Regions from separate parts of the Streptomyces canus genome, predicted to be linked through region 1. Evidence: riboswitches for the same ligand, from Rfam matches in the RefSeq annotation. Region 1 holds a riboswitch; the other holds the start of a gene.
The links. A riboswitch is a leader RNA that binds a small molecule or an ion and turns the genes downstream of it on or off. The one in region 1 is predicted to bind glycine.

Region 1 (14,951 bases):
GTTGCGCTCGGCGACGCGGTGGACCTGGAGCTCGGCGTAGGCCGGGGAGATGTCCGGGTCGAGGCCGGAGCCGGAGGAGGTGACCGCGTCCGCGGGGACCTGGGAGGGCTCGACCTTGTAGTCGGCGGTGGAGTTGTCCCTGACGACCTTGGCCTTGGCCGCCTTCACCGACGCGACGAGCTCGGGGTTGTCGGCGGAGCGGTTGGTGGCACCGGAAAGGATCAGCTTGTACTGCGTGTTGACCGAGTTCTCTCCGAGACCGTTCGCAGGCCGGGGCTGGAAGTAGTCGAGGCCGTAGTCCTGTTGGCCGATCAGCGAGGACCCGACGATCTTGCCGTCCTTCGAGGAAACAGGCTTCGTGGCCGGAAACGGCTCCTGTTGACGGGTCCCATACGGCGCCCAGCAGACCTTTGACGGCTCCCTTACGGCCACGGAGGCGGCCGTCACCTGAACTCCTACGGCGATACAGGCACGTTCAACGTGCCCCTCCCCATGACGCTGCGTGTCCACCCCCACCCACCCGCCCGTACGGGCCCACGGGTCGGATACGAGCCTCACAACAGCCCAGTCGCCCGTCGCAGGCCTTCGCCGACCGAGTCTTAACGGAAGCTTGACGCCCCGGCGCCCCCCATCCGTGGGCCCAGGCGTCACTCTCCGCTTACGCTGGTCCCGCCGTCAGCCGGGCGGCCGGAACCCCGCTGAGCCGCACCGCAGGAGCACCACCGATGGCCACCACCGAACACCCTCCTTCCAGTCGCCTGCGCTCCTGGATGTTGGAGGGCCTGTCCGACATGGGCAGGGACGGCGGCCACACGGGCCCCCACGCCGCGCCGGAACCCGCCCATCAGGGCCAGCGCTGGTGGCGGGTCATGTGCCTGACCGGCGTCGACTACTTCTCCACCCTCGGCTACCAGCCCGGCATCGCCGCCCTCGCGGCCGGCCTGCTCTCCCCCATCGCGACGATCGTCCTCGTGATCGTCACCCTCGCGGGCGCTCTGCCCGTGTACCGCCGGGTGGCCGAGGAGAGCCCCCGCGGCGAGGGCTCGATCTCCATGCTGGAACGGCTGCTGTCCTTCTGGCAGGGCAAGCTCTTCGTCCTCACCCTGCTCGGCTTCGCCGCCACCGACTTCCTGATCACCATCACGCTGTCCGCAGCCGACGCCTCCACCCACCTGATCGAGAACCCGCACCTGACCAGCACCCTGCACGACCACAAGATGCTGATCACCCTCTTCCTGGTCGCCCTGCTCGGCGCGGTCTTCCTCAAGGGCTTCCTGGAGGCGATCGGCGTCGCCGTCGCCCTGGTGGGCATCTACCTCGCCCTCAACGTCGTCGTGGTGCTCGTCGGCCTGTGGCACGTCATCACCGCGGGCCATGTCGTCACCGACTGGTCCAGCGCTCTGACGGCCGAGCACGGCAACGTCTTCGTGATGATCGGCGTGGCCCTGATCGTCTTCCCCAAGCTCGCCCTCGGCCTCTCCGGCTTCGAGACCGGCGTCGCCGTCATGCCTCACGTCAAGGGCGACCCGGAGGACACCGAGGCGAACCCCGAGGGCCGGATCCGCGACACCAAGAAGCTGCTCACCACCGCCGCCCTCGTCATGAGCTGCTTCCTGATCGCCACCAGCTTCATCACCACCCTCCTCATCCCCGAGAAGGACTTCGAGTCGGGCGGCCCGGCCAACGGCCGCGCCCTGGCCTACCTCGCCCACAACTACCTCGGAAGCGTCTTCGGCACGGTCTACGACGTCTCGACCATCGCCATCCTGTGGTTCGCCGGCGCCTCCGCGATGGCCGGCCTGCTCAACCTGATGCCGCGCTACCTGCCCCGCTACGGCATGGCACCGCACTGGGCCCGTGCCGTGCGCCCCATGGTCATCGTCTTCACCCTGATCGCCTTCCTGGTCACCTGGATCTTCGACGCCGACGTCGACGCCCAGGGCGGCGCGTACGCCACCGGCGTGCTGGTGCTGATCAGCTCGGCGGCGATCGCGGTGACCATCGCCGCCCGCAAGGCCGGGCAGCGCAACTGGACCGTCGGCTTCGCCGTCATCTCCGCCGTGTTCCTCTACACGACCGTCGTCAACGTCATCGAACGCCCCGACGGCGTGAAGATCGGCGCCTGCTTCATCGCCGGCATCATCCTGGTCTCTCTCCTGTCCCGCCTGGCCCGCGCCTTCGAACTCCGCGTGACCGACGTGACGCTCGACGACATGGCGGAACGTTTCATCCGGGACATGGCCAGCCGCAAGATACGCTTCATCGCCAACGAGCCCGACCAGCGCGACAAGGCCGAGTACCGCGACAAGATCGAGCAGATCCGCGAGGACAACGACATCCCCGGCGAGGACTTCGTATTCGTGGAGGTCACGGTCCTGGACCCCTCGGAGTTCGAGGCGAGCCTGACGGTCCGGGGCGAGGTCCTGCACAACCGCTACCGCGTCCTGACCCTGGAGTCCTCCTCCATCCCCAACGCCCTCGCCGCCCTCCTTCTCCACGTCCGCGACACCACCCGTTGCACCCCCCACATCTACTTCGAGTGGACCGAGGGCAACCCCTTCGCCAACTTCCTCCGCTTCTTCCTCTTCGGCCAGGGCGAGGTGGCCCCGGTCACCCGAGAGGTGCTGCGAGAGGCAGAACCGGACCGTGCGCGCCGCCCCCGGGTCCACACGGGCTGACGCCGTCACGTACCGGGGCACGCACGCGAACCGTCCAAAACGGCGTGACCGCACACATCCCCGCCACGGTCCACCACACGCCCTACGTTGATGCCCATGACCCTGAGCATCCGCAACCAGCTCCCCGGCACCGTCACCACCGTCACCCCGGGCGAGGCCATGGCAACCGTCAGGATCCGTCTGGACGGCGGCCAGGACCTCACGGCCGCGATCACCCTCGAGTCCATCGCCGAACTCGGCCTCACCCAGGGCTCGCCCGTACACGCCCTGGTGAAGTCGACGGAGGTCTCCCTCGCCACCGCCCCGGTCCAGAACGTGTCCATCCGCAACCAGCTGCCCGGCACGGTCACCGCCGTCGCCAGGGGAGCTGCCATGGCCACCGTCAAGATCGCTGTCGAGGGAGGCGTCCTCACGTCCGCGATCACCGCGGACGCCGCGGCCGACCTCGCCCTCGTCGCCGGCGCCCCGGTCGTCGCCCTGATCAAGTCGACAGAGGTGTCACTGGCCACGGCGTAAGGGAAAGGGCCCCGCCGAGACGGGGCCCTCATCACCTCGGGTCAGTCCTCGTACGCGTCCAGCGGCGGGCACGAGCACACCAGGTTCCGGTCGCCGAAGGCCTGGTCGATCCGCCGCACCGGCGGCCAGTACTTGTCCGCGACCGAGACCCCGGCCGGGAAGACGGCATCCTCCCGCGAGTACGCGTGCTCCCACTCACCGCCCAGCGCACCGGCGGTGTGCGGAGCGTTCCGCAGCGGGTTGTCCTCGGCGGCCCACTCCCCCGAGCCGACCTTCTCGATCTCGGCGCGGATGGCGATCATCGCCTCACAGAACCGGTCGAGTTCGGCCAGGTCCTCGGACTCGGTCGGCTCGATCATGAGCGTCCCGGCCACCGGGAACGACATGGTCGGGGCGTGGAAGCCGTAGTCGATGAGCCGCTTGGCCACATCGTCGACACTCACCCCGGTCGCCTTGGTGAGCGGTCGCAGATCGATGATGCACTCGTGCGCGACCAGTCCGCCGGGGCCGGTGTAGAGCACCGGGTAGTGCGGCTCGAGCCGCTTGGCGATGTAGTTGGCGGAAAGCACCGCGACCTGCGTGGCCCGCTTCAGCCCCTCACCGCCCATGAGCCGGACGTACGCCCACGAGATCGGCAGAATCCCCGCGGATCCCCAGGGAGCCGCCGAGATCGGCCCGACGCCCGTCTCCGGGCCGGCCGCGGGCTGCATCGGGTGGTTCGGCAGATACGGCGCCAGGTGCGCCCGTACGCCGACAGGACCCACACCCGGGCCACCGCCGCCGTGCGGAATGCAGAACGTCTTGTGCAGATTCAGGTGGGAGACGTCGCCACCGAAGTGGCCCGGCTTGGCCAGCCCCACCAGCGCGTTGAGGTTGGCCCCGTCGACGTACACCTGCCCGCCGGCCTCGTGCACCTGCGCGCAGATGTCGGCGACGTGCTCCTCGAACACACCGTGCGTCGAGGGGTACGTGATCATGAGTACGGACAGCTCGTCCCGGTACTGCTCGATCTTCGCCCGCAGGTCGTCGACGTCGATCTCGCCGTCCCCGGCGGTCTTCACGACGACGACCTTCATCCCGGCCATGACGGCGCTGGCGGCGTTGGTCCCGTGCGCCGAGGACGGGATGAGACACACGGTCCGCTGCTCGTCACCGTTCGCCCGGTGATACCCGCGTACGGCCAGCAGCCCGGCCAGCTCGCCCTGCGACCCGGCGTTCGGCTGCAGCGACACGTTGTCGTACCCGGTGACCTCGGCGAGCCGCTCCTCCAGCTCCCGGATCAGCGTCAGATAACCCTGCGCCTGCTCGGCGGGCGCGAAGGGGTGCAACTGGCCGAACTCGGGCCAGGTGACCGGCTCCATCTCCGTGGTCGCGTTGAGCTTCATGGTGCAGGAGCCCAGCGGGATCATGCCGCGGTCGAGCGCGTAGTCGCGGTCGGCGAGCCGACGCAGGTAGCGCAGCATCGCGGTCTCGGAGCGGTACTGGTGGAAGACGGGGTGGGTGAGGAAGTCGTCGTCGCGCAGCAGCGCGTCCGGCAGGGCCTCCCCGGTGGCCGCGTCCAGCGCCTCGATGTCCGCCTCCACGCCGAACGCGTTCCACACGGCACCCACCTGGGCCCGCGCGGTGGTCTCGTCGCACGCGACGGACACATGGTCGGCGTCGACGAGGTGCAGGTTGACGCCGTTCCGCCGCGCGGCGGAGACGACCTCGGCGGCCCTCGCGGGCACGCGTGCGGTGAGCGTGTCGAAGTACGAGCCGTGCACGACCTCGACCCCACCGGCCGTCAGGCCCGCGGCAAGGAGGGTCGCGTACCGGTGAGTCCGCCGCGCGATGCCCTTGAGCCCCTCAGGCCCGTGGTAGACGGCGTACATCCCGGCCATGACCGCGAGCAGCACCTGAGCGGTGCAGATGTTGCTGGTCGCCTTCTCCCGACGGATGTGCTGCTCACGTGTCTGCAGCGCGAGCCGGTAGGCCTTGTTCCCGTCGGCGTCCACGGACACACCGACGAGCCGCCCGGGCAGGCTCCTCGCGAACTTCTCGTGCACGGCCATGTAGCCGGCGTGCGGCCCGCCGAACCCCATCGGCACACCGAACCGTTGCGTGGTACCGATCGCGATGTCCGCCCCTAGCTCACCGGGCGACTTCAGCAGGGTCAGCGCGAGCAGATCGGCGGCCACGGTCACGAGCGCGCCGAGCTCATGAACCTGGTCGATGAGCGGCTTGATGTCGCGTACGGCCCCGGAGGCGCCGGGGTACTGGACGAGCACACCGTTGATCTCACGTCCGGCGACCTCGGCCGGGATCCCGTCGCCGAGGTCGGCGACCACGACCTCGACACCGGTCGGCTCCGCCCGGGTCTCGATCACGGCGATGGTCTGCGGCAGGGTGTCGGCGTCGATGAGGAAGAGCCCCTTCTTGTTCTTCCCCATGCGGCGGGACAGAGCCATGGCCTCGGCCGCCGCGGTCGCCTCGTCGAGCAGCGAGGCGCCGGAGGTGGGCAGCCCGGTGAGGTCGGCGACCATGGTCTGGAAGTTGAGCAGAGCCTCGAGGCGTCCCTGCGAGATCTCCGGCTGGTACGGCGTGTAGGCGGTGTACCAGGCCGGGTTCTCCATGACATTGCGCAGGATGACGGGCGGCGTGAAGGTGCCGTAGTAGCCGAGCCCGATCATGGAATCGAGCACCTGGTTCCGGTCGGCCAGCGACCGCAGCTCGGCCAGTACCTCGGCCTCGGTGCGCCCGTCCGGCAGCTCCAGGGCATCGGCGTTCTTGATCACATCCGGCACCGCGGCGGCGGTGAGCTCGTCCAGCGAGCCGTAGCCGACCTGCGCGAGCATCTTGGCCCGCGCCTCATGATCAGGGCCGATGTGACGCTGCTCGAAGGGAATGCCCTGTTCGAGCTCGGAGAGCGGAATGCGATGGGCGGTCATTGCGGAGGCCTCCTGGTCTGGCGCGACCTGTGAGGGGTACCCCGGCGCGGGTACCCCGACGGCCTCCCCCTCTGTCATCTCAACCTGAGAGCTTCACCGGGCCGCCCGAGGGCCGCCGGCTTGCACCGTCGGTGAGAGCGGAAGCTGTCGACACCCGCCCTGCTTTCCAGAGTGACCTCGTCCGCGCGGTACGTGAGCCTGAGAGATTCCGGGGAGGATTTGCTCCTTCGGCGCCTCCGATGGTGTCTGGAGGACTCTCCCGCGCGGGGTCAGCAGCCGCTCGCAAGCCTACCAGCGAGGCCACCGCACGAGTCTTCGAGTGGCCGCACACCCCGATGTGCTCTTTCGTAGTGCTTACGACCGCTTCGGATGAGTTGCGACCAAGTGGAGGGCCCGTGCTGACCGACATCGATCCGCGCAATCTGATCGGCCGCAAGGCGTTCGACCGCAACGGCACCAAGATCGGCACCGTCGACGAGGTCTACCTCGACGACGCGACCGGCGTGCCGGAGTGGGCCGCCATACGCACCGGTCTCTTCTCCCGGGACGCCTTCGTCCCCCTGGGGCCGAGCGAACTGGTCGACGGCAGCCTGCACATTCCCTTCGACCGCGCCCTCATCAAAGACGCCCCCGACTTCGGCGTTGGCCGCCACCTCTCCCCCGACCAGGAGCTCCAGCTCTACCACCACTACCGTCTCGACGTGGCCTCACCGCCCTCGTTCCCGGACCGGGACTTCGGCAAGCTGGCGGGTACGGAGGACGCGGAGACCTGAACGCCCGGCACCTCCTCTGTCAGGGGCAACGGCTCAGCGGGCTCCAGCGCAGGATCCTCGACGAGAAACGTCCGTACCCGCCCCGGCTCCGAATCCGGCGTCTCGAACCGCACGGTCACCCGCCCCAGCCCGCTCCCCTGCACCCACCCGTGCCCGTACTCGGCATGCCGCACATCGTGCCCGGCTACCCACCGTCGCTCAGCAGCAGCCGTCACCTCGGGAACCGCCACATCATCGACCTCCTCCTCGGCCGCCGCCTCCACCCGCTCCCCCGCGGCCTGAGCGAACAGATCCTCCTGGGTGAAGTCGGCGAGTCCACTCACCCCCACCCCCAGCAACCGCACACCCCCCGTCGAGTCCACGCCCTCCAGCAACCGCAGGGCAGCCTCCCGCACGACCGCAGGGTCATCGGTGGGCCCCCGAAGGGTTTCCGACCGCGTCAACGTCGAGAAGTCGTAGCGCCGCACCTTCAGCACGATGGTCCGCCCCGACAGCCCGGCCCCCCGCAGCCTGCGCACGCACCGGTCCGCCAGCCGCTGCACCTCCAGGCTCACCCGCACCCGGTCATGGATGTCCACGTCGTAGGTGTCCTCGACCGACACGGACTTGGTCTCCCGCTCAGCCACCACGGGCCGCTCGTCGTACGCCAGCGCCATCGCGTACAGCCCGTGCCCATGGGCCTTCCCGAGCAGTCGTACGAGCTCGTCCTCGCCCGCCTCCACGATCTCGTCGACCGTATGGATCCCGGCCCGCCTCAGATGATCGCCGGTCGCCGGCCCCACTCCCGGCAGGATCCGCACCGACAACGGCCCGAGAAGCGCCCGCTCGGTCCCCGGCTCGATCACCACCAGCCCGTCCGGCTTGGCCTGCTCTGAGGCGATCTTCGCGAGCATCTTGGACGCGGCCAGCCCCACCGACCCCGTGAGCCCCGTGACGGCCCGTATGTCGGCCCGCAGCCTCGCCCCGGCCAGCCGCGCCGACGCCTCGTCCCAGGCCGTTCCCCCGGCCTCCAGATCCACGAACGCCTCGTCCAGGCTCAGTGGCTCCACCAGCGGCGACAGCTCCCGCAGCAGCCCCATCACCTGCTCGCTGATCGCCTTGTAGAACCCGAAGCGCGGCACCAGATACGCGGCATTCGGCGCGAGCCGTCTCGCCTGGCCCATGGGCATCGCCGAGTGCACCCCGAACACCCGGGCCTCGTAGGACGCGGTGGCCACCACGCCCCGCGGCCCCAGCCCGCCCACGACGACGGCCTTCCCGCGCAGACTCGGCTTGGACGCCTGCTCCGCCGAGGCGTAGAAGGCATCCATGTCGAGATGCAGGATCGTGGGCGCTTTCCTCACATGTCCGATGCTGCCCTACGCCACTGACAATGCCCCGCCCGAGGGAGCGGGGCAGGCTTCAGACCGCCCTGTTGCGCCGCCGCGCCAGCTCGTCCGCGGGGTTGTGCCCCACGAGTGTCTCGCCGGTGTCGATGCGCTCCCCGTGCAGCTGTGACAGGGCGCTCTCGACGTCCCGCCACACGACACCCACGGCGATCCCGAAGATGCCCTGACCGCCCTGGAGCAGCTCGTGGACCTCGTCGGGCGAGGTGCACTCGTAGACCGTGGCGCCGTCGCTCATGAGCGTCATCCGCTCCAGGTCCTGGAATCCCCGCTCACGCAGGTGCTGGACCGTGGTGCGGATGTTCTGCAGCGACACACCCGTGTCGAGGAACCGCTTGACGATCTTCAGGACGACGACGTCCCGGAAGCTGTAGAGCCGCTGCGTCCCCGACCCGTGGGCGGGCCGCACGCTCGGCTCGACGAGGCCGGTGCGCGCCCAGTAGTCGAGTTGCCGGTAGGTGATGCCGGCCGCCGCGCACGCCGTAGGGCCGCGATAGCCGATCTGCTCGGACGCCATGGACGTCGCCCCTCCGCTGCTCGGCACGGCCGCCGGTCGCTGCGGAGCGTGATCGGCCGCGCTGCCCTGAAAAGGGCCGCCGTGATGGGGATCCCCCCAACTCGAACGCAGTTGAGAGCTTGGGGGAGGGTACGGACCGCTTACCCCGAGACTCCGTCCGGGGGCACCCCCAGCCGTACCGTCGCCGCTGCTTCTCACGCCGACCTCCGTCCTTGACCTGCCTTCTCGACGGTAGGCAGTCACCAGGGGTGCGTCAACGATCGCCACACTCGGCACGCCGAGTGATAATCACCCTAGGAGTGGTTTCCCGTACCCCACCGCGGGGAAAGGCTAGCCGAATGCGCTCCTGGCGGGCCGCAGGACGCTCTCACACACCGGTGGCAAATGCCAGCATTTCAGTGACGACCGGACACGGCCGACCCGTCACGGACCACTGATCCGCCGGATCGGCCGCGTCCGCCTCACTGACTGCTGGTGCCGAAGTCCTCGGGGGAGATCTGGTCGAGGAACTCGCGGAACTTCTCCACTTCGTCCTCCTGCTCGTCCGGAATCGCGATGCCGGCGTCGTCGAGCACTCCGTCGCTGCCGTAGATCGGCGTCCCGGTGCGCAGGGCCAGCGCTATGGCGTCGGACGGCCGCGCGCTCACCTCGACCCCGCTGGCGAACACCAGCTCCGCGTAGAAGACGCCCTCACGCAGGTCCGTGATGCGCACTTCGGTGAGCTCCTGGCCGACCGCCTCCAGCACGTCCTTGAACAGGTCGTGGGTCAGCGGTCGTGCGGGGGCCATGCCCTGCTGCGCGAAGGCGATCGCAGTCGCCTCCCCCGGCCCGATCCAGATAGGGAGGTAGCGGTCGCCTCCCACTTCACGCAGGAGCACGATCGGTTGGTTGGAGGGCATTTCGACCCGGACACCTACGACATCGAGCTCGTTCACACAGCAACCCTAGGCCGTGCCCGGGACGTTTGGGTAGTCGGGCAGGAAACGGGGGACGATCCGGTGCCCGGCCACCCTCAGGGCAGGCGTACCCCGAGCGCGGTCTGCACGAGCGTCGCGTGCAGCTTCACAGTGAGCCCCGCGAGTTCCTTGGCGCGCGCTTCCGCGTGTGCACGGGTCTGCGGGTTGCGGTGGCGTTTCAACGGGGCCACGACCTGGTCCACCAGTCCGGCCTCACGATCGGCGGCGGCCTTCATCGCTCGCAGATGCCGCGGCTCGATCCCGAACCGGCCGAGCTCGACGACAAGCGCAGCCACGGTGACCGCCTCCGCGTCGTAGGCCCCGTCGGGAAAAGGCGTGACGAGCCCGTACGACTCCCACTCCGCCAGTTCCGACTCGCCGATCTCGGCGGCGGCGAGCAGCTCGGCCCGGCCGATCCGGGCCGCTGTGGGGCCTTCAGGGACCTCCAGGACCGTTTCTCCGTCCCGCTGGCGGCCGACCGTGGGCAGCGCGACGGCCTCGCCTCGCTCCATGGCGTCGAGATGCTCTCTGATCACCTTGAGCGGCAGATAGTGGTCCCGCTGCATCCTCAGGACATGGCCGAGGCGCTGCACGTCCCGGTCGCTGAACTTGCGGTACCCGGAGGGAGTCCGCTGCGGCTCTATGAGGCCTTCGGACTCCAGAAAACGGATCTTGGAGATCGTGACTTCGGGGAACTCGTCACGCAGCACGTTCAGCACCGTGCCGATGCTCATCAGCCCACTGTCCGTCGCGGCGGTGCCGTGTCCGGCACCGCCGCTCGGTGTTTGAAGCATGGACCTTCCCTGGGAGGGTCAGTAGCCCTGCTGGCTCGCGTAGAAGACCAGCCGGTACTTGCCGATCTGCACCTCGTCGCCGTTGTTCAGAGCGACCGAGTCGATCCGCTCACGGTTGACGTACGTGCCGTTGAGACTGCCCACGTCGGACACCGTGAACGAGCCGTCCTGACCGCGGCGGAACTCCACGTGCCGACGCGAGACGGTGACGTCGTCGAGGAAGATGTCGCTCTGCGGGTGCCGGCCGGCCGTGGTCAGCTCGCCGTCCAGCAGGAAGCGGCTGCCCGAGTTGGGCCCACGACGCACGACCAGGAGCGCCGAGCCCAACGGCAGCGCGTCGACGGCAGCCTGCGCCTCCGGGGAGAGCGCCGGCATCTGCGTCTGGCCGGTGACTTCGGAGTCGTACGCCTCGAGTCCCGAGATGGAGATCGTGGAGGTCGTCTCCGAGGGACGCTCGGGCACGGCCCCGGCCCGCAGCGGGGCGCCGCAGTTGGAGCAGAAGCGGCTGTTCTCCGCGTTGCGGTTACCGCACCTCGTACACACCAGGGCCGACATAGGGGAAAACCCTCCACCCGTACTTGAGGTTGACGGCTGCCCGAAACCTATGCCGCCGGACTGGGCAGGGTCAACAGACGGCACGCCCTGACCTCCGGAAATGTCGCCACCCTGACCGGCCACCTGGTCCCGGAACAGCGGGCGCTGACCCTCGGCGTCGGGCTGTGCGCGATGACGAGCGGTCGCGTTGTCGCTACCTTCTCGCGCGCTCTTGCCGAACAACTTCGCAAACAACTTCACGGGCGATTCCCCTTGACCGAAACAGACCCGCCCGTGGGGCAGGACGAACCCTGATTGAACACACCGGTCGACCCGGACATCCTCACAACGTCCGTTTCCACCAGACAGTTTCCACCACGCACCACCCATTCGGTGCGGCGACCCCCCGCAACCTCATGCCCTGGCCGGACGCCCCCCATGCACCCCCGGTTCACCGGGGGGACGACCGAGCGTAGTCAGGCCGCTTCGCCGCTCGCAAGGCGTCCACGACGATCTTGTCCGACCGCTCGACGGTAACGGTGGCCTGCTCCTTCTCAAGAGTCTGCACCACGCCTCCAGGGATGTTGAGCGCCGGTTCGAGGTCCTGCGGATTGCCGATGACCTTGAAACGAAAAGGTGCGGTGATCTTGTTCCCGTCGACACTCACGCTCTTGCCCGAGTCCGACAGAAAGGTGTTGGCGACGACCCGGACGCCGTTCACCTGGATCGCCTCCGCGCCGGCCGCGCGCAGCTCCTGGATCGCGTCGAGCAGCATGTCCGCCTCGACCGTCCCCTTGGTGTCGTCGATGGTCATCGTGATGCCCGGCCCCTGCGCGGCCACCGTGCCCGCGAGGATGCCGAGTTGCCGCTCCTTCTCGACCGTCTGCTTGCGGGCCTCTTCGGCCTGGTCGGAGCTGTTCTCCAACTCGTCCCGCTGGTTCTCGAGACCCTGCTTCTCGTCTTGAAGACGCTGTGTACGGTCGTCCAGTTCATCGAGGATGCGCACGAGATCCTCCTGCCGCGCCCCCCGCAGCGCGCTGTCGCTGTCGCTGTTCGAGGCCACCTGGACGGCGAGGCCGAATCCAAGGCCGAACAACAGCACCGCGACGATGAGTTGGGCCCTGGTCACGCGAGGCGGCCACAACCCCTTCACCAGCCGCTGACGGCCGGTGAGCCCTGCCTCCGACGCCGTGGTCCCCGCCTCCTCGGGAGGGGTCGCCGGGAGTTCCTCGGGCAGTTCCTTGCGCAGCCCGTTGCCGGGCGTCTCTTCCTGGTCGCTCATCGGCCTCACGCCCGGAAGACGTGTCGACGGATCGCCGCGGCGTTCGAGAAGATCCGGATGCCGAGCACGACGACGACACCGGTCGAGAGCTGGGCGCCCACGCCCAACTTGTCGCCCAGGAACACGATCAACGCGGCCACGACCACGTTGGACAGGAACGACACGACGAACACCTTGTCGTCGAAGATGCCGTCGAGCATGGCCCGCAGGCCCCCGAAGACGGCGTCGAGCGCCGCCACCACGGCGATCGGCAGATAAGGCTCGACGACCGCCGGAACCTCCGGCCGGACCAAGAGGCCGGCCACGACTCCCACGACGAGGCCCAGTACGGCGATCACGATGTGCCCTTCTCAGTTCTCGGCTCTGCTGTACGTACGATCACACTCGGTGCGGCCGGCAGCCGGAGGTCGTCCTCCACGGAGATGGCGGTCCGGATGCCGTAGTTCTCCTGCAGGGCGTGCAGATACAGCCCGTCGGCACTGTCCTGGAACCTGGTGCTCAGCCGCTGCCCGTCTCCCACCGCAAGCACCGTATACGGCGGAACCAGCGGCTTGTTGTCGACCAGTATCGCGTCACCCGCGGCCCTGATCGCCGACAGCGCGGTCAGCCGCTGTCCGTTGATGGACACGGCCTCCGCGCCCGACTCCCACAGCCCGTTCACCACCCGCTGCATGTCACGGTCGCGCACCCGCCCGGTGTCGGAGAACCCCGACGTCTCACGCGGATTCCCGTCGCCGCCCGTGCTGGCTTCCTTGGCGTCGTTCACGACCAGTTTGACGCCCGGGCCGTGCACCTCCACTGCGCCCGACAGGATGCCCACGAGGTCGGCCTGGCCGCTGTCGCCACTCTGCTTGAGCGCCTCGCGCTGCCGCGTACTCACGTCGCCGCGCAGTTGGTCGACGCTCTTCTCGAGCTTGTCCGCCGTCTCGGTCTCGGTCTCGATACGGTCGATGAGCTCCTCGCGCTCCTTGGCGACGACCGGAGCCGCCACCCGCGCCTGCGCCGCCCCCACGGTGACCAGGAGAGCGGCCAGGACCAGGCCGACAGCCAGCCCCAGCCTCGCCCGCAAGGTCTTGGGCAGCCCGCCGTCACCGGCGGCCTTCTTGCGGGCCGCAGCCTCGGCGTACCCGTCGTCAAGGCTGTGATCCATGACATTGGTGAGCAGCGACATGGAGGCGTCCGGGCGCGTGGGGCGCGTGGGGGTGCTCCGAATGGGGGGCTGCTGCGGCATGCCGCACATCGTCGCACGTCGCGGCCCCTACCTCCGAATGGCCCCATCGGCGTGCCGGACAGGCCCCCTTGGGGACACCTGTCCGGCACGCACGCGTGCGTGTCTCAGCGGCCGGCGCTGTCCACGACCGCCGACCATTCGTCCAGCAGGGCCTGCGCGGACGCGTCATCGGGCCCCTCGGCCCACAGATGGGTGACCGCCTCCGCCGGGTCCGGCAGCACCATCACCCAGCGTCCGTCGGTCTCCACGACCCGGACACCGTCGGTCGTGTCGACAAAGCGATCGCCTGCCGCCTCCACGACCCTGCGCATCACCAGTCCCTTGACGGCCCACGGGGTCGCCAGATCCCGCTTGAGGACATGGGCCCGCGGAATCCGGGCGTCGATCTGGCTGAGCGTGAGCTGCGTCCGCGCCACCAGCCCGATCAGCCGTACGAAGGCCGCCGCGCCGTCGAAGACACTGCTGAACTCCGGGATGATGAAGGCGCCCTTGCCGTCACCACCGAAGATCGTCGAGTCGTCGCGCCCGACCCGGGTGAGGTCGTCGGGTGAGGTGGTCGTCCACTCCACCTGCGTGCCGTGGTACGCCGCCACCTGCTCGGCGATCCGCGTGGTGGTCACGGGCAGCGCCACACGGCCGCTACGCCGCTCCGCGGCGACCAGGTCGAGCATGACGAGCAGCGCCCGGTCGTCCTCGATGATCCGCCCCTTCTCGTCCACAAGGGACAGACGCTCACCCACGGGGTCGAACCGCACCCCGAACGCCGCCCGCGCGGAGGCCACGATCTCCCCCAGCCGCACCAGACCCGAGCGACGGGCGTCCGCCGTCTCCGTCGGCCTGGACTCGTCGAGCCCCGGGTTGATGGTCAGCGAATCCACCCCGAGCTTGCCGAGCAGACTCGGGAGCACCAGACCCGCACTGCCGTTCGACGCGTCTACGACGACCTTCAGCCCGGACTCGGAGATCCCGGTGATGTCGACGTTCCGCAGCAGTGAACCGGTGTACGAGTCGAAGACACTCGCCGGGAAGTGCAGGTCTCCGATCTCACCGGGGAACGCGCGCCGGTACTCCTGCCGCGCGAACACCCGGTCCAGCTTCCGCTGACTGCCCTGAGAAAGGTCCGCGCCCCGCCCGTCGAAGAACATGATGTCCACGGAGTCCGGCACCCCGGGCGTGGTCCGGATCATGATGCCGCCGGCGCTCCCGCGAGCGGTCTGCTGCCGCGCCACGGGCAGCGGTACGTTTTCCAGGTCGCGTACGTCGATGGCGCTGGCCTGCAGAGCGGAGATGACCGCCCGCTTCAGTGCCCGCGCGCCACGGGAGTGGTCACGGGCGGTGGTGACGGTCGACCCCTTCTT
Region 2 (14,951 bases), 5.1 Mb from region 1:
GACCAGCGTCTCGTGCCTGGCCTCGCCGGGGCGCCCGGTCTGGTCGGCCACCGGGATGTCGGCGAGCCGGGCCGGGGTGCTGACCCGGCCCAGCAGGATCTCCACACGGTCCGGCCCCAGGGTCTCGGGGCGGTGCAGCAGGGCGAAGGCACCCGGAGCGGCGCCCACCACGTGCCCGAGCAGCTGCTTCGAGTTCATCGGAAGACCTCCTCGGTGGTGGTGACCACCGAGCAGCGAGCGGCCGCGTAGTCGAGGGCCAGCCGGTGGTAGTCGGCTGAGAAGTCACCGACGGCGTCGGCGATCAGGAACACCTGGATGTCGTTGGCGAACGCCTCCAGGGCTGTCGCCAGTACACCGACGTGTGCGTACACCCCGCAGACGATCAGCTGGTCGCGGCCCTGGGCACGCAGCTGCGCCAGCAGGTCCGAGCGAAAAAACGCGCTGTAGCGCCACTTGGTGAGCACCTGGTCCGCCGGCCGGGGTGCGAGCTCCGTGACGATCTGACGGTCGACGGGGTCCACCCTCATGCCCGGACCCCAGAAGTCCTTGAGCAGGCCGCGTTCCTCGTCCGTCATGCCCCCGGGTTGAGCGGTGTAGAACACCGGGACCCCGAGCTCGGCGCACCGCTCCCGCAGCTGTGTGCAGTGGCGCACCAGTGGTTCGCGTACCGCTGGAGGGAAGGGCGCGAGGAAGTATCGCTGCATGTCGTGGACGAGCAGGGCCGCGCGGCTCGGGTCGGGCGTCCACTGCGCCGTGCTGGTGGGCAGTTCAGCCGCCGTCGGCAGTGGATAGACTGAGATCGGTGCTAGGCCCGCCACGTTTCTCCCTCGGCTCGGTTCGTCATCGTCTGCGTCCGCCAGGCCGACACCACGGACACCGCCTGGCGAGGGTTGAGTCGCGGGTCGCACAACGTCGTGTACTTGTCACTGATCCGGTCGATGTCGTTTGCCGCGTCGGCACATTCGGTCACCGGGTCGGGAGTGGTCTCCAGGTGGATCCCGCCCGGTGTTCCACCGGCCGCGCGCACGGCGGTCTGGAAGGCGGTGACCTCGCGGACGATCATCTCCACGAGTCGGGTCTTGCGTCCGTCGGCGGTGGTCACGGTGTTCCCGTGCATGGGGTCGACCAGCCAGATCACCGGGTGTCCGGCGGCGCGTACGGCTCGAACCAACGGTGGCAGCAGATCCGTTGCCGCGTCGGCGCCCATCCGGGCGATCAGGGTGAGGCGTCCCGGCTCTTTCCCGGGGTCGAGCCGCTCGCACAACCCGAGCAGCTCGGCGACCGTCATACGTGGCCCGACCTTGCACGCTACGGGGTTCACCACCTCGGCCAACATCGCGACGTGCGCTCCCTCGAGCTGGCGGGTCCGCTCGCCGATCCAGGGCCAGTGTGTCGAAGTGAGCGCGAGCCGGCCTTCCCGGTCCGGCCGCAGCATCGGGATCTCGTAGTCGAGCAGCAGAGCCTCGTGGCTGGTCCAGACGGCAGGGTCGATGCGCGCCCGTGGAGTCTGGCCGAGGTTGGCCATGACCTGGCTCGCCGCCCGGTAGCCCGATAACAAGCGCCGGGGATCGTGCCGCCGTGCTTCCGGGTCCGGCTCCGGACCGTTCACCATGTGCCCTCGGTACACCGGGAGCTCGACGCCACCGACCCACTCGGTGAGCGCCGACCGGGGCTTGGCGTACTGGCCTCCGATCCGGCCCACCCGCACCACCGGCTGATGAGTGATCGCGTTCATGACGCCGGCGAGCACGTTGAGGAGTCCCGTCTTCCGCTCCACGTCACCCGCGGTGCATTCCGCGGGATCCTCCGCGCAGTCACCCGCCTGCACCACCTGTGCCCGCCCGGCGGCAACTCCGGCGAGCAAGCCGCTGAGCCTGCTGAGCGATTCTGCTTCCACCAGCGGGGGAAGGGCCGCCAGCACATCCCTGACCTGGTTGACCTGTTCCGGGTCCTCCCACTGAGGCTGCTGCCGCGCAACTGGGGCCCGTAAGACTTCGATCGAGGTGACGTTCAAGTTTTCTCCAGACCTCGAACATGACGGCAACTCGCTATCCGTGCATCAACTGACGGCCCGCCGCCAATGGCCATTTCGAATTACTACAAGGCGGCCGGGGTTACCCCGAAGTGCTTGATTTTGGCACGGCTTGCCCACCGAGAAATCGGCTGAGCACATAGAAGAAGGAACCGCCGAGAAAGCTTGATCAGTGGTGGGCCGATGTTGCGTTTCCGTGCGGCGGATACGGGTTGTCCTGGACGTACAGCCAGGTGCCGTTCGACTGCTCTTGCACGGTGTCGCAGAAATTCCCAGTGAAACTCTCGCGGGTTCCATCCGGCCCGGTCTGTGCCAGAGTGTAATCGCCCATTATGGACGCTATGCGGTTGCGTGCCTTGTCACCGGTTCCCTTCCCTCCCGCCAGCACGGTTTGGCGAGGGTTGACTGTGAGCACCGGATCCGACTTGAACCACTCGACGTAGAACGCCCGGATTTCCTTGTGGCCCCTGACGACCGATCCGTCGTAATTGACAATCGCCGCTTCGGGCTCCTGGAGGGCGATGATTCCGTCCACGTCCTTGGCTTTGATCCTCTCGCCCAAGAGCTGCAGCAACTCGGCGGGGGTCTTGGCGGCGACCTGCGCGTTGCTGGTTTCCGCCTGGGTCGTGGTCGCAGGTGATGTACCCGCAGCCGCCGCCGCATTTGCCGTCTGGGCCTGGATGAAGGTAGGGCCCGCGATACTCACGGCCGTAAACACAATGGCCGAGGTGGCGATCGACAACGTCAGCTTGATTCTACTCATGACATCTCCCCCAAAAATGGAGATGGCAGCAGGTCAATAGAACGCCTCTGCGGCGTCGGCCCTTCCGAATGGCCCCCGTTTGCCACCCCGCCCCGTTGATGACGTCATGCAACATTCCATAACTGACCCCTGTCAACCCTTCCGAAAATCCAGAGCGCGCCGATCCGCTATTTCATCTGCTGAGGTGTTGAAGTGGAGGGCTGGCTGCATTGCGAAGACCTGGGGGTATCATCGCTTTCCGGAACGCCGTCCGGCAGGGGTCCAAGCGTCGGGGCCGAGGGGGTCGACAGCCGGGAACAATGTATTCCGGAGCCCTGAACGCTCAATTCGCGCCAGATTGCGGCAGTGCCACCGGATGGCCCCCCAGTGACATGCGTCACATCGACCGTGTCAGGTGGACTGCGGGTGCCGACCAGGCAGGACTGTGGCAAAGACCTGATGGCGGCGAGAAACCGGGACTTCGCTGTGCCGCCGGTCCCTGGGGGCAAGCGGGGGACCTTACGGGACTTTCAAGCCTCTCCGAGGGCCCTTTCGGCGACTTTCCGCCACGCGAGCAGGAAAGGCCCGACCGCGCTGAAAGACGCGAACGCGCTGGTCGGGGACAGTTTCCCTAGCACTCGATGATGTTCACCGCGAGCCCGCCCCGCGCCGTCTCCTTGTACTTCACGCTCATGTCCGCCCCGGTGTCCTTCATCGTCTTGATGACCTTGTCGAGGGACACCTTGTGCGAGCCGTCCCCCCGCAGGGCCATCTTCGCCGCCGTGACCGCCTTGACCGCGGCCATGCCGTTGCGCTCGATGCAGGGGATCTGGACCAGTCCGCCGACCGGGTCGCACGTCAGACCCAGGTTGTGCTCCATGCCGATCTCGGCCGCGTTCTCGACCTGTTCGGGGGAGCCGCCGAGGACCTCGGCGAGGGCGCCCGCGGCCATCGAGCAGGCCGAGCCGACCTCGCCCTGGCAGCCGACCTCGGCGCCGGAGATGGACGCGTTCTCCTTGAAGAGCATGCCGATCGCACCGGCGGCCAGCATGAACCGGACGACACCCTCGTCGTCGGCGCCGGGCACGAAGTTCATGTAGTAGTGGAGCACCGCGGGGATGATGCCTGCGGCCCCGTTGGTCGGGGCCGTCACCACCCTGCCGCCGGCCGCGTTCTCCTCGTTCACCGCCATCGCGTACAGCGTGATCCACTCCATGGAGTGCGCCAACGGGTCGCCCTCGGCGCGGAGTTGGCGCGCGGTCACCGCGGCACGGCGGCGCACCCGAAGGCCGCCCGGCAGGATGCCCTCGCGGGTCATGCCCCGCTGCACGCAGGCCCGCATGACCTCCCAGATCTCCAGCAGCCCGGTGCGGATCTCGTCCTCGGTGCGCCAGGCGCGTTCGTTCTCCAGCATCAGGGCGGAGATCGACAGTCCGGTCTCCTTCGTCAGCCGCAGCAGCTCGTCGCCGGTGCGGAAGGGGTACTTCAGCACGGTGTCGTCGAGCTTGATCCGGTCCGCGCCCACCGCGTCCTGGTCGACGACGAAGCCGCCGCCCACCGAGTAGTACGTCTTCGACATGAGCTCGGTGCCCGAGGCGTCGTACGCCCACACCGTCATGCCGTTCGCGTGGTACGGGAGTGTCTTGCGCCGGTGCAGGACGAGGTCGTCGTCGAAGGAGAAGGGGATCTCGCGCTCGCCGAGCAGCTTCAGGACGCCCGCGGCCTTGATCTCCGCCACCCGGTCGTCCGCGTTCTCCACGTCCACCGTGCGCGGGGACGCCCCCTCCAGGCCCAGCAGCACCGCCTTCGGGGTGCCGTGGCCGTGGCCGGTCGCGCCCAGGGAGCCGTAGAGCTCGCAGCGGACCGAGGCGACGGAGGGCAGCAGCTCCTCGTTGCGCAGGCGGCGGGCGAACATGCGGGCCGCGCGCATCGGGCCGACCGTGTGGGAGCTGGACGGGCCGATGCCGATCGAGAACAGGTCGAAGACCGAGATGGCCACGGGCACTCCTTCAAAAAGGGTGGGGGCACACGTCGTCGGGTGCCCCCACCGTGGAACTACTTGTTCAGGCCGGGGTACAGCGGGTGCTTGTCGGCGAGCGCCTTGACCCGGGCCTTCAGCGACTCGACGTCGTAGGACGGCTTCAGCGTCTCGGCGATCACGTCCGCGACCTCGGTGAAGTCCTCGGCCGTGAAGCCGCGGGTGGCCAGGGCGGGCGTGCCGATCCGCAGCCCCGACGTCACCATCGGCGGGCGCGGGTCGTTCGGGACGGCGTTGCGGTTGACCGTGATGCCGACCTCGTGGAGACGGTCCTCGGCCTGCCGGCCGTCCAGTTCGGACTCGCGCAGGTCGACGAGGACGAGGTGGACGTCGGTGCCGCCGGAGAGCACGTCGACCCCGGCCTCCCGGGCGTCGTCGGCCGTCAGACGCTCGGCGAGGATGCGCGCACCGTCCACGGTACGCCGCTGGCGCTCCTTGAACTCCTCCGAGGCCGCCACCTTGAAGGACACCGCCTTCGCCGCGATCACGTGCTCCAGGGGACCGCCCTGGAAGCCCGGGAAGACGGAGGAGTTCAGCTTCTTCGCGAACTCCTTCTTCCCGAGGATGATCCCGCCGCGCGGTCCGCCCAGCGTCTTGTGGGTGGTGGAGGTGACCACGTCCGCGTACTCGACGGGGTTCGGGTGCAGCCCCGCTGCCACCAGACCCGCGAAGTGGGCCATGTCGACCCACAGATACGCCTCGACCTCGTCGGCGATCCGGCGGAACTCCGCGAAGTCCAGCTGCCGCGGGTACGCCGACCATCCGGCGATGATCACCTTGGGCCGGTGCTCCTTGGCGAGCTGCTCCACCTCGGCCATGTCGACGAGGCCCGCCTCGTCCACGTGGTACGCGACCACGTCGAACTGCTTGCCGGAGAAGTTCAGCCGCATCCCGTGGGTGAGGTGACCGCCGTGCGCCAGGTCCAGACCCAGGATCGTGTCGCCGGGCTGCGCCAGCGCGAACAGGGCGGCCTGGTTCGCGGAGGCGCCGGAGTGGGGCTGCACGTTGGCGTACTCGGCGCCGAACAGCTCCTTCACACGGTCGATCGCGATCTGCTCGGCCACGTCGACGTGCTCACAGCCGCCGTAGTAGCGACGGCCGGGATAGCCCTCGGCGTACTTGTTGGTGAGGACCGAGCCCTGCGCCTCCATGACCGCGAGCGGAGCGAAGTTCTCCGACGCGATCATCTCGAGGGTGGACTGCTGACGGTCCAGCTCGGCGTCGACCGCGGCGGCGATCTCCGGGTCGAGCTCGTGCAGGGGCGTGTTCAGTGCGGACATCAGGTGCGGACTCCTCAGCCGGCGGAAAAGGCGGTGTACTCGTCGGCGGAGAGCAGGTCGGCCGGCTCCTCCGCGACGCGCACCTTGAACAGCCAGCCGCCCTCGAAGGGGGCGGAGTTCACCAGCGCCGGGTCGCTCACGACGTCCTCGTTGACCTCGGTGACCTCACCGGAGACGGGGGAGTACAGGTCGCTGACCGACTTGGTCGACTCCAGCTCGCCGCAGGTCTCGCCCGCGGTCACCGTGTCACCGACCTCCGGGAGCTGGACGAAGACGACGTCGCCGAGCGCGTTGGCCGCGTGCTCGGTGATGCCGACCGTCGAGACGCCGTCCTCGGCGCCCGACAGCCACTCGTGCTCCTTGCTGTAGCGCAGCTGCTGCGGGTTGCTCATGGTCTGAATTCTCCTGTACGCGGGGGAGTGCTGATGGGTGGGGGACTGCGGAAGGCGTGCGTGAGCAGCGACTCTGTGCTCAGCATCACCTACGACGGCTACTTCTGACGCTTGTAGAACGGCAGCGCCACGACCTCGTACGGCTCGTGACTGCCCCGGATGTCCACACCGACACCCGCCGTGCCCGGCGTGGCGTGGGCGGGGTCGACGTACGCCATCGCGATCGGCCTGCCCAGGGTGGGGGAAGGAGCCCCGGAGGTGACCTCGCCGATCACCTCGCCGCCCGCGACGACCGCGTACCCGGCACGCGGGACCCGACGGCCCTCGGCGACGAGTCCGACGAGGACGCGCGGCGGGTTCTCCGCGGCACGGGTGGCCGCCTCGGCCAGTGCCTCCCGCCCGACGAAGTCCCCCTCCTTCTCGAACTTCACGACCCGGCCGAGCCCGGCGTCGAAGGGCGTCAGCTCCCGCGAGAGCTCGTGCCCGTACAGCGGCATGCCCGCCTCGAGGCGCAGTGTGTCCCGGCAGGACAGGCCACAGGGGACCAGGCCGGCCGGCTCGCCCGCCTTGGTCAGGGCCTGCCACAGTGCTTCCGCGTCGGAGGGCGCCACGAACAGCTCGAAGCCGTCCTCGCCGGTGTATCCGGTGCGGGCGATCAGCGCGGGCACCCCGGCGACCGTGCCCGGCAGACCGGCGTAGTACTTCAGGCCGTCGAGGTCGGAGTCGGTCAGGGAGGCGAGGATCCCCGGCGCCTGAGGCCCCTGTACGGCGATCAGCGCGTAGGCGTCCCGGTCGTCACGCACCTCGGCGTCGAAGCCGGCCGCGCGCTCGGTCAGCGCGTCCAGCACGACCTGGGCGTTGGAGGCGTTGGCGACCACCATGTACTCGGTCTCCCCGAGCCGGTAGACGATCAGGTCGTCCAGGATGCCGCCGTCGGCCCGGCAGATCATGGTGTAGCGGGCGCGGCCGACACCCACGGACGCGATGTTGCCGACGAGGGCGAAGTTCAGCAGCTCGGCCGCCTGCGGCCCGGTCACGGTGATCTCGCCCATGTGGGAGAGGTCGAAGAGCCCGGCCTGCGTCCGCACGGCGTTGTGCTCGTCGCGCTCGGAGCCGTAGCGCAGGGGCATGTCCCAGCCGGCGAAGTCGGTCATGGTCGCGCCCAGCGAGCGGTGCAGGGCATCGAGCGCGGTACGACGGGATTCGGTACTGCTCATCGGACGGTCGTCTCCCAAGGATCCAAGGCATGACGGGCGAGGGCTTTCCTCCCCATCTGTCATCGGAACCTGAGAGGTTCGCCCTGATCACGAAATGATCCGGGCTTGCACCGTGGGTGGAGCCGCCTTCGAGTAGGCGACCCGCTTTTCAGATGTGCCTCGCCCGCGCGGTAACGGGGCCTGAGAGATTCAAGGGAGGGACTTGCTCCTTCGGCGCCCGGGTACACGTACCCAGGACTCTCCCGCGCGGATTCAAGCGGCCGGTATGCAGTTGGCGCGCACATCATTGCACGCCGCGTACGCGTCCGGCAGGGCAGCGTCTGTAACCAGCTTGTGGCGGTACGACTACAGAAAAGCGAGAGATCGTCCATTACCTTCTCTTTACGCTCGGTGGGGAGGGGAACCCCGACCCCGGAGGAGGACGATGACGGTGGACAGGACCACGGCGTACGCGACGACCTCGGGCATCGCGCTGCCGGAGCAGCCCGCGGCCCCGGTCGTCGAGCTCCGCGGCGCATGCCGCGCCGCCCCGGTCGTCCGCGACCTGCGCGACCGCTCCGGCCGCAGCCCGCACGCGCTGCTCTTCGGCCCCAAGGACCTCGTCGTCATCACCGGCCTGCCGGGCAGCGGCAAGTCCACGCTGATGAAGCGGGCGGTGGGCGGGATCCGGATCGACTCCCAGGACACCCGCGACCGCTGGGACGGCCGGCTGTCCCCCTTACTGCCGTACGCCGTCTACCGCCCCCTGGTCCGGCTCGCGCACTACGTAGGACTGCGCGGCGCCCTGCGCTCCGGCGAGGGGGTCGTGGTCCACGACTGCGGGACCCAGGCCTGGGTGCGCGGCTGGCTGGCCCGCGAGGCCCGGCGCCGGGGCGGCACCCTGCATCTGCTGCTGCTCGACGTCGCGGCGGACACCGCGCTGGAGGGCCAGCGCGAGCGCGGCCGGGGCGTCTCGCGGTACGCCTTCCTGCGGCACCGGGGCGCGGCCGCCCGGCTGATCCGCTCCGTGGAGCGCGGTGACCTGCCCCAGGGCTGCGGTTCGGCGGTGCTGATCGACCGGGACGCCGCGGACGTGCTGCGGCGGATCGGCTTCACGGGCTGACGCGGACGGATGTGCCGGGCCGAGCCACCTTTCCACCGCACCCGCTAGCCTTTCAGCCACATCAGTAGGTTCACAGCAGGCGGTCAGACAGATGGACTTCCCGGCGGATCTTCCCGCGGACTTTCCAGCACCGGCACACCCGCACCCTCATCCGCACGGCGGATGGCCCGGCAACGAACTGGAGGAGGTGCTCTCGGCCTCCCTCGGCATGCCCTCGGCGGGCGGCCGGATCATCGAGGTGCTCGGCCGCAGCTTCGTCTGGATCCCCCTGCCGAACGGCGGCGGTCCGCACAGCGGCCCCCTCGACCTGCCCACCGTGGAGATCGGGGGCCAGGCCTTCGTCCCGGTGTTCAGCTCCGAGGAGCAGTTCCGCCAGGTCGTCGGCAGCCATCTGTCGTACACCATCGCCCCGGCGGTCGAGTTCGCCCGCGGCCTGCCCCCGCACGTGGGCATCGCGGTGAACCCCGACGGCGTGGTCGGCGTCCCCCTGCCGCCCGCCGCGGTCGCCGACCTCTGCCGCGTGGGCCGCACCCCGCTGGACGGCCCCAACACCGGCGGCCGGGTCAAGCTCTACGAGCCGGACTGGCAGGACGACCCGGTCGACTTCCTGGCAGCCGCGTCGGCCGAGTTCGCGGCCACGGGCGTGGTCCTCACGGCCCGCCGCTGCCTGGCCGCCATCGAAACGGCCGACCCGGTGATGTTCGTGGGCGTCGAACTGTCCCAGTGGGAGGGCGATCTGCGCACCCTTCCGATGGACGCCCTCGGCAGGGCCCTGGGGACGACTCCGGTTGCATGGCCGGTCAACCTGGTTCTGCTGGACGTGGCGGACGACCCGGTGGGCCACTGGATGCGCGAACAGGTGCGCCCCTTCTACACACAGGGCTGACGGCGCACGGATCCCGAGCTCGTGCGCGCTTAAGCTGGTTTCCTACTCGGGGCAACTTTCAAGAAGGGGCGATACAGGGTGAGCGCCACCACGACCGACCAGGTCGAGCACATGCTGCGCCAGGTGACCCCCGGGCGCTACGACGCCTACGAGGCACTGCTGCGCGCCCTGGCGACCCCGAACTCCGGCCAGATCTGGATGCTCCTGTGGCACGGCCAGGCCGGCTCCCCGGACGCCCAGTACGGAAACATGGAGGTCGACGGCTACGGCTACGCCCCCTGTGTGACCTCGGCCCAGGAGCTGAGCGCCAGCGGCTGGAACCGTTCGTACGAAGTGGTCGACGGCATCGACGTGGCCCGCACCCTCTACCCCGACCAGTACGGCCTCTGGCTCAACCCGCACGCCCCCGGCGGCGGTCTCGGCATCCCCTGGCTCGATCTGCGCCGCATCGCCACCGGCCTCGAGCGCCAGCCCGCGGGGCCGCTCAGGCTGTCGGAGCCCGGCATCGAGATCCCCCAGTTCTACGCGCTGCTCGTGCAGAACGCCCACCGCACCCCGGCGGTCCGCTCACTGCGCCGCGCCTGGGTGCAGCCGGCGCTCGGGGCGCCGTATCTCGCGATCGGCCTGGACGTGTACGACACCAGCCCCTCGGCCGTGGACTCGGTGCGCGCGATGATGCAGCAGTCCATCGGCGCCGTCCCGGACGGGCTCCCGGTGTCCACCGTGGCGATGTCCGACGACTACGACCCGGTGGCGCTGTGGATGCGCGCCGGTGCCCGTCCGTTCTACGACCGCGAGGCCCATGGATCCCCCGCTCAGGCCCCGGCGGCCGGGTACGGCTACCCGCCGGCCCGTGGTGGTTACTGAGAGCTACAACTACTTGTTCGACTCGTTTACGTAACAGCCACATTTCTTCGCGCGTAGATGGCGGCAGACCGTCACGAAGGTCACCTATTGCGCCGTTCTGTCCCAACTAGCATGCGTCCGAGGGGCGTTACCCGTTGTTCGGATAACGGAATCCCTCGTACTGCATCACGGTTACGCATACTTTCTTCGCCAGGCCTGGCGGGTGATCGCAGCGAAGCTGAAGACTCCCCAGGCAGACGCAGGATCAGACGTTCCCTGCGAGCTGAGCAAGTCGACAAAGCCGTAATCCACGGCAGGTGTAGGCCGGTCACCACCGGCGAGAGGGGTCGGGTCACTGTGACCGCACCGATCGAGACCACCGGGGCGCAGGCCGAGGCGCAGCCGGAGGCTGTCCTCGTCGGCGTCGACAAGGGGCAGATCGAGGGCCGTTCCCTGGGTCAGATCGCCTGGTCCCGCTTCAAGAAGGACAAGGTGGCGGTCGCCGGCGGCGTGATCGTCATCCTGCTGGTCCTGCTCGCGGTGCTCTCCCGGCCCATCCAGGCCATGTTCGGCCTGGACCCCAACGCCCTGCACCAGGATCTGATCGACCCCAACACCTCGCTGCCCAAGGGCGACTTCGGCGGCATGAGCTGGTCGCACCCGCTCGGTGTGGAGCCGAAGTTCGGCCGCGACATCGCCACCCGCATCCTCGAGGGCTCCTGGGTCTCTCTGGTCGTCGCCTTCGGCGCCACGATCCTGTCCAACACGATCGGCGCCGTGCTCGGCGTGGTCGCCGGCTACTACGGCGGACGGGTCGACACGATCATCAGCCGGCTGATGGACACCTTCCTGGCGTTCCCGCTGCTGCTGTTCGCCATCGCCATCTCGGCCACGCTCCAGGGCGGTGCGTTCGGGCTCGAGGGTCTGCCGCTGCACATCAGCGTGCTGATCTTCGTGATCGGCTTCTTCAACTGGCCCTACCTGGGCCGTATCGTGCGCGGCCAGACACTGGCCCTGCGCGAGCGGGAGTTCGTCGACGCCTCGCGCGGGATGGGGGCCAGGGGGCCCTACATCCTCTTCCGGGAGCTGCTGCCGAACCTCGTCGGCCCGATCATCGTCTACTCGACGCTGCTCATCCCGACCAACATCCTCTTCGAGGCGTCGCTGAGCTTCCTCGGCGTCGGCATCCAGCCTCCCCAGGCCTCCTGGGGCGGCATGCTCAACCAGGCCGTCGACTTCTACCAGGTCGACCCGCAGTTCATGATCGTGCCTGGTCTGGCCATCTTCGTGACCGTCCTGGCGTTCAACCTGCTCGGTGACGGTCTCCGAGACGCTCTCGACCCGCGCAGCCGCTGACCCGCGACCGCGGTGAGAGTCCACAAGATTTCCGACAATTGAAGGGGAAGCAGACCATCATGCGAAGGTCAGCGCTGGCCGCAGTGGCGGCCATCGGCAGTGCGAGCCTGTTGCTCTCGGCTTGCAGCAAGGCCGATGACAACGGTGGAGACGGGAACAAGTCGGCTGGGGCCAACGCAGCGACCAAGGGTGTCGTCAACGCCTCCACCCAGAAGGGTGGGACGGTCACGTACGAGTACTCCGACGTCCCGGACTCCTTCGACCCCGGCAACACGTACTACGCCTACATGTACAACCTCAGCCGGCTGTACGCCCGCCCGCTGATGACCTTCCAGCCCGGTCCGGGCGAGGAGGGCAACAAGCTGGTCCCGGACCTCGCCGAGAAGGCGGGCGAGCCGAGCGACGGCGGCAAGACCTGGACGTACAAGATCCGCTCCGGCCTGAAGTACCAGGACGGCACCGCGATCACCTCGAAGGACGTCAAGTACGCCGTCGAGCGCTCCAACTTCGCGCGTGACGTGCTCTCCCTCGGCCCGAACTACTTCCAGCAGTTCATGGAGGGCGGCAAGGCGTACAAGGGTCCCTACAAGGACAAGAGCGCCGAGGGCCTGAAGTCCATCGAGACGCCGGACGACACCACGATCGTCTTCAAGCTCAACCGTCCCTTCCAGGAGTTCGACTACCTGGTCGCGACGCCGCAGACGGCTCCGGTGCCGCAGTCCAAGGACACCGGCATCGACTACGTCAAGAGCATCGTGTCCTCGGGCTCGTACAAGTTCCAGAGCTACGACGAGGGCAAGCAGGCCGTCCTCGTCAAGAACGAGAACTGGGACCCGAAGACCGACCCGCTGCGCAAGCAGTACCCGGACAAGATCGTCGTCAAGCTGAAGGTCAACGCCGAGACGATCGACCAGGACGTCCAGGCCGGTGACGCGATCGACCTCGGCGGTACCGGTGTCCAGGCCGCGACCCAGGCGAAGGTCGTCAACGACGCGAGCCTGAAGGCCAACACGGACAACACCTACGGTGGCCGTCTGGTCTACATGGCGATCAACAACCAGGTCGCGCCGTTCGACAAGGTCGAGTGCCGCAAGGCCGTCGAGTACGCCGTCGACAAGGTCTCCGTGCAGACCGCCGAGGGCGGCCCGATCCGCGGTGACATCGCCACGACCGTCCTGCCTCCGGACATCACCGGCTACGCGAAGGCCGACGTCTACGCGACCACCGGCAACAAGGGTGACGTCGCCAAGGCCAAGGACCAGCTGAAGGCCTGCGGCAAGACGACGATCAACACCAACATCTCGGCGCGCAGCGACCGCCCGCAGGAGATCGACGCGGCCACCGCGATCATCGCCTCGCTGAAGAAGGTCGGCATCAACGCCAGCCTGAAGCAGTACCCGTCGGGCAAGTACTTCACCGACTACGCGGGTGTGCCGACGTTCGACAAGAAGCAGAACATCGGCCTGCACATGATGCAGTGGGGTGCCGACTGGAACTCCGGTTACGGCTTCCTCCAGCAGATCCTGCACGGTGACGCGATCGGCGCGTCCGGCAACACCAACCTCTCGTATCTGAACGACAAGCAGATCAACGAGATGCTGGAGAAGGCCATCGCCACCGAGGACGACACCGCGCGCAACGCCCTGTACGGGCAGATCGACAAGCGTGCGATGGACCTGGCGGCGCTCGTCCCGCTGACCTACTTCAAGGTCCTGCTGTACCGCCCGACGGGCTTCACCAACCTGGTGTCCACGTCGGCCTTCAGCGGTCAGTACGACTACCTCAACATCGGCACGACCAAGAAGTAGCCCCGGAAGGCAGGTGAAGGCATTGGTGCCCGTGGGCCTCGCGGCCCGCGGGCACCAGCGCCGGTCCCCGTGATCTCGTACATCCTCCGTCGGACGTTCGCGGCAGTGATCCTGCTGCTGGTCGTCACCGCGGTCACCTTCGCGATCTTCTTCCTGCTGCCGCGGATGGCCGGCCAGACCGCCGACCAGCTCGCGCAGCAGTACATCGGAAAGAGTCCGACGAAGGCCGACATCGCCGCAGTCAAGCAGAACCTCGGTCTGGACGAGCCCCTGTATGCCCAGTACTGGCACTTCATCAAGGGGATCGTGTCCGGCGCCACCTACAACCTGGGCCCCACGACGGCGCACTGTGACGCGCCGTGCTTCGGCTACTCCTTCAAGAACCACGTCGCGGTGTGGCCGCAGCTCACCTCGCGCCTTCCGGTGACCGTCTCGCTGGCCGCCGGTGCCGCCGTGATGTGGCTGGTGTCCGGCGTGGTGATCGGTGTGATCTCCGCGCTCAAGCCCCGCAGCTTCTTCGACCGCTCCTTCATGGGCGTCGCGCTCGCCGGTGTCTCGCTGCCCATGTTCTTCACGGGCAACCTGGCCCTGCTGCTCTTCACCTACCAGTGGCCGATCTTCGGACGGACCTATGTGCCGTTCACCGAGAACCCGGCCCAGTGGGCGAACACGCTCTTCCCGGCCTGGTGCTCGCTCGCCCTGCTGTACTCCGCCATCTACGCGCGGCTGACCCGCTCGGGCATGCTGGAGACGATGAACGAGGACTTCATCCGCACGGCCCGCGCCAAGGGCCTGCGGGAGCGCAACGTCGTCGCCCGGCACGGGCTGCGCGCCGCGCTGACCCCGATCATCACCGTCTTCGGCATGGACCTGGGCCTGCTGCTCGGCGGCGCCGTGATCACCGAGACGGTGTTCTCGCTGCCCGGCATCGGCCAGTACGCGGTGCAGGGCATCACCGACAACGACCTGCCCCCGATCCTCGGCGTCACCCTGCTCGCCGCCTTCTTCGTCGTGATCGCAAATCTCCTGGTGGACCTGTTGTACGCCGCCGCCGACCCGCGGGTGAGGCTCTCGTGACCGAACTCTCCAAGACCGGTGCCGCCCTGGGCGAGCCGGCTCCGGGGAACGCCCCCGACGCCTTCCTCGCGGTCCGCGACCTCAAGGTGCACTTCCCGACCGACGACGGCCTGGTCAAGTCCGTCGACGGGCTCAGCTTCCAGGTGGAGAAGGGCAAGACCCTCTGCATCGTGGG

Region 2: linked by a shared signal. The riboswitch ahead of gcvT (glycine cleavage system aminomethyltransferase GcvT) and the one ahead of gcvP (aminomethyl-transferring glycine dehydrogenase) in region 1 are both predicted to bind glycine.

What each region holds. Positions count from the first base shown of each region.
Region 1 covers NZ_CP107989.1:8,486,584-8,501,534, reverse strand. Annotated here, with positions in the region: gene OG841_RS38805 (potassium-transporting ATPase subunit C) at 1-447, opposite strand, end outside; gene OG841_RS38800 (amino acid transporter) at 726-2,678, shown strand; gene OG841_RS38795 (TOBE domain-containing protein) at 2,775-3,194, shown strand; gene gcvP (aminomethyl-transferring glycine dehydrogenase) at 3,236-6,121, opposite strand; glycine riboswitch at 6,298-6,393, opposite strand; gene OG841_RS38785 (PRC-barrel domain-containing protein) at 6,517-6,894, shown strand; gene OG841_RS38780 (DNA polymerase IV) at 6,810-8,237, opposite strand; gene OG841_RS38775 (MerR family transcriptional regulator) at 8,296-8,994, opposite strand; gene OG841_RS38770 (bifunctional nuclease family protein) at 9,258-9,731, opposite strand; gene ftsR (transcriptional regulator FtsR) at 9,809-10,546, opposite strand; gene OG841_RS38760 (FHA domain-containing protein) at 10,565-11,470, opposite strand; gene OG841_RS38755 (DUF881 domain-containing protein) at 11,532-12,362, opposite strand; gene OG841_RS38750 (small basic family protein) at 12,368-12,700, opposite strand; gene OG841_RS38745 (DUF881 domain-containing protein) at 12,697-13,533, opposite strand; gene OG841_RS38740 (sugar phosphate nucleotidyltransferase) at 13,698-14,951, opposite strand, start outside.
Region 2 covers NZ_CP107989.1:3,384,973-3,399,923, reverse strand. Annotated here, with positions in the region: gene OG841_RS15015 (anthranilate synthase family protein) at 1-198, opposite strand, end outside; gene OG841_RS15010 (isochorismatase family protein) at 195-818, opposite strand; gene OG841_RS15005 (3-deoxy-7-phosphoheptulonate synthase) at 806-2,014, opposite strand; gene OG841_RS15000 (YybH family protein) at 2,202-2,795, opposite strand; gene OG841_RS14995 (L-serine ammonia-lyase) at 3,406-4,773, opposite strand; gene glyA (serine hydroxymethyltransferase) at 4,830-6,092, opposite strand; gene gcvH (glycine cleavage system protein GcvH) at 6,107-6,484, opposite strand; gene gcvT (glycine cleavage system aminomethyltransferase GcvT) at 6,583-7,701, opposite strand; glycine riboswitch at 7,748-7,859, opposite strand; glycine riboswitch at 7,860-7,956, opposite strand; gene OG841_RS14975 (AAA family ATPase) at 8,126-8,803, shown strand; gene OG841_RS14970 (enhanced serine sensitivity protein SseB) at 8,895-9,689, shown strand; gene OG841_RS14965 (enhanced serine sensitivity protein SseB C-terminal domain-containing protein) at 9,801-10,556, shown strand; gene OG841_RS14960 (ABC transporter permease) at 10,893-11,891, shown strand; gene OG841_RS14955 (ABC transporter substrate-binding protein) at 11,951-13,699, shown strand; gene OG841_RS14950 (ABC transporter permease) at 13,769-14,776, shown strand; gene OG841_RS14945 (ABC transporter ATP-binding protein) at 14,773-14,951, shown strand, end outside.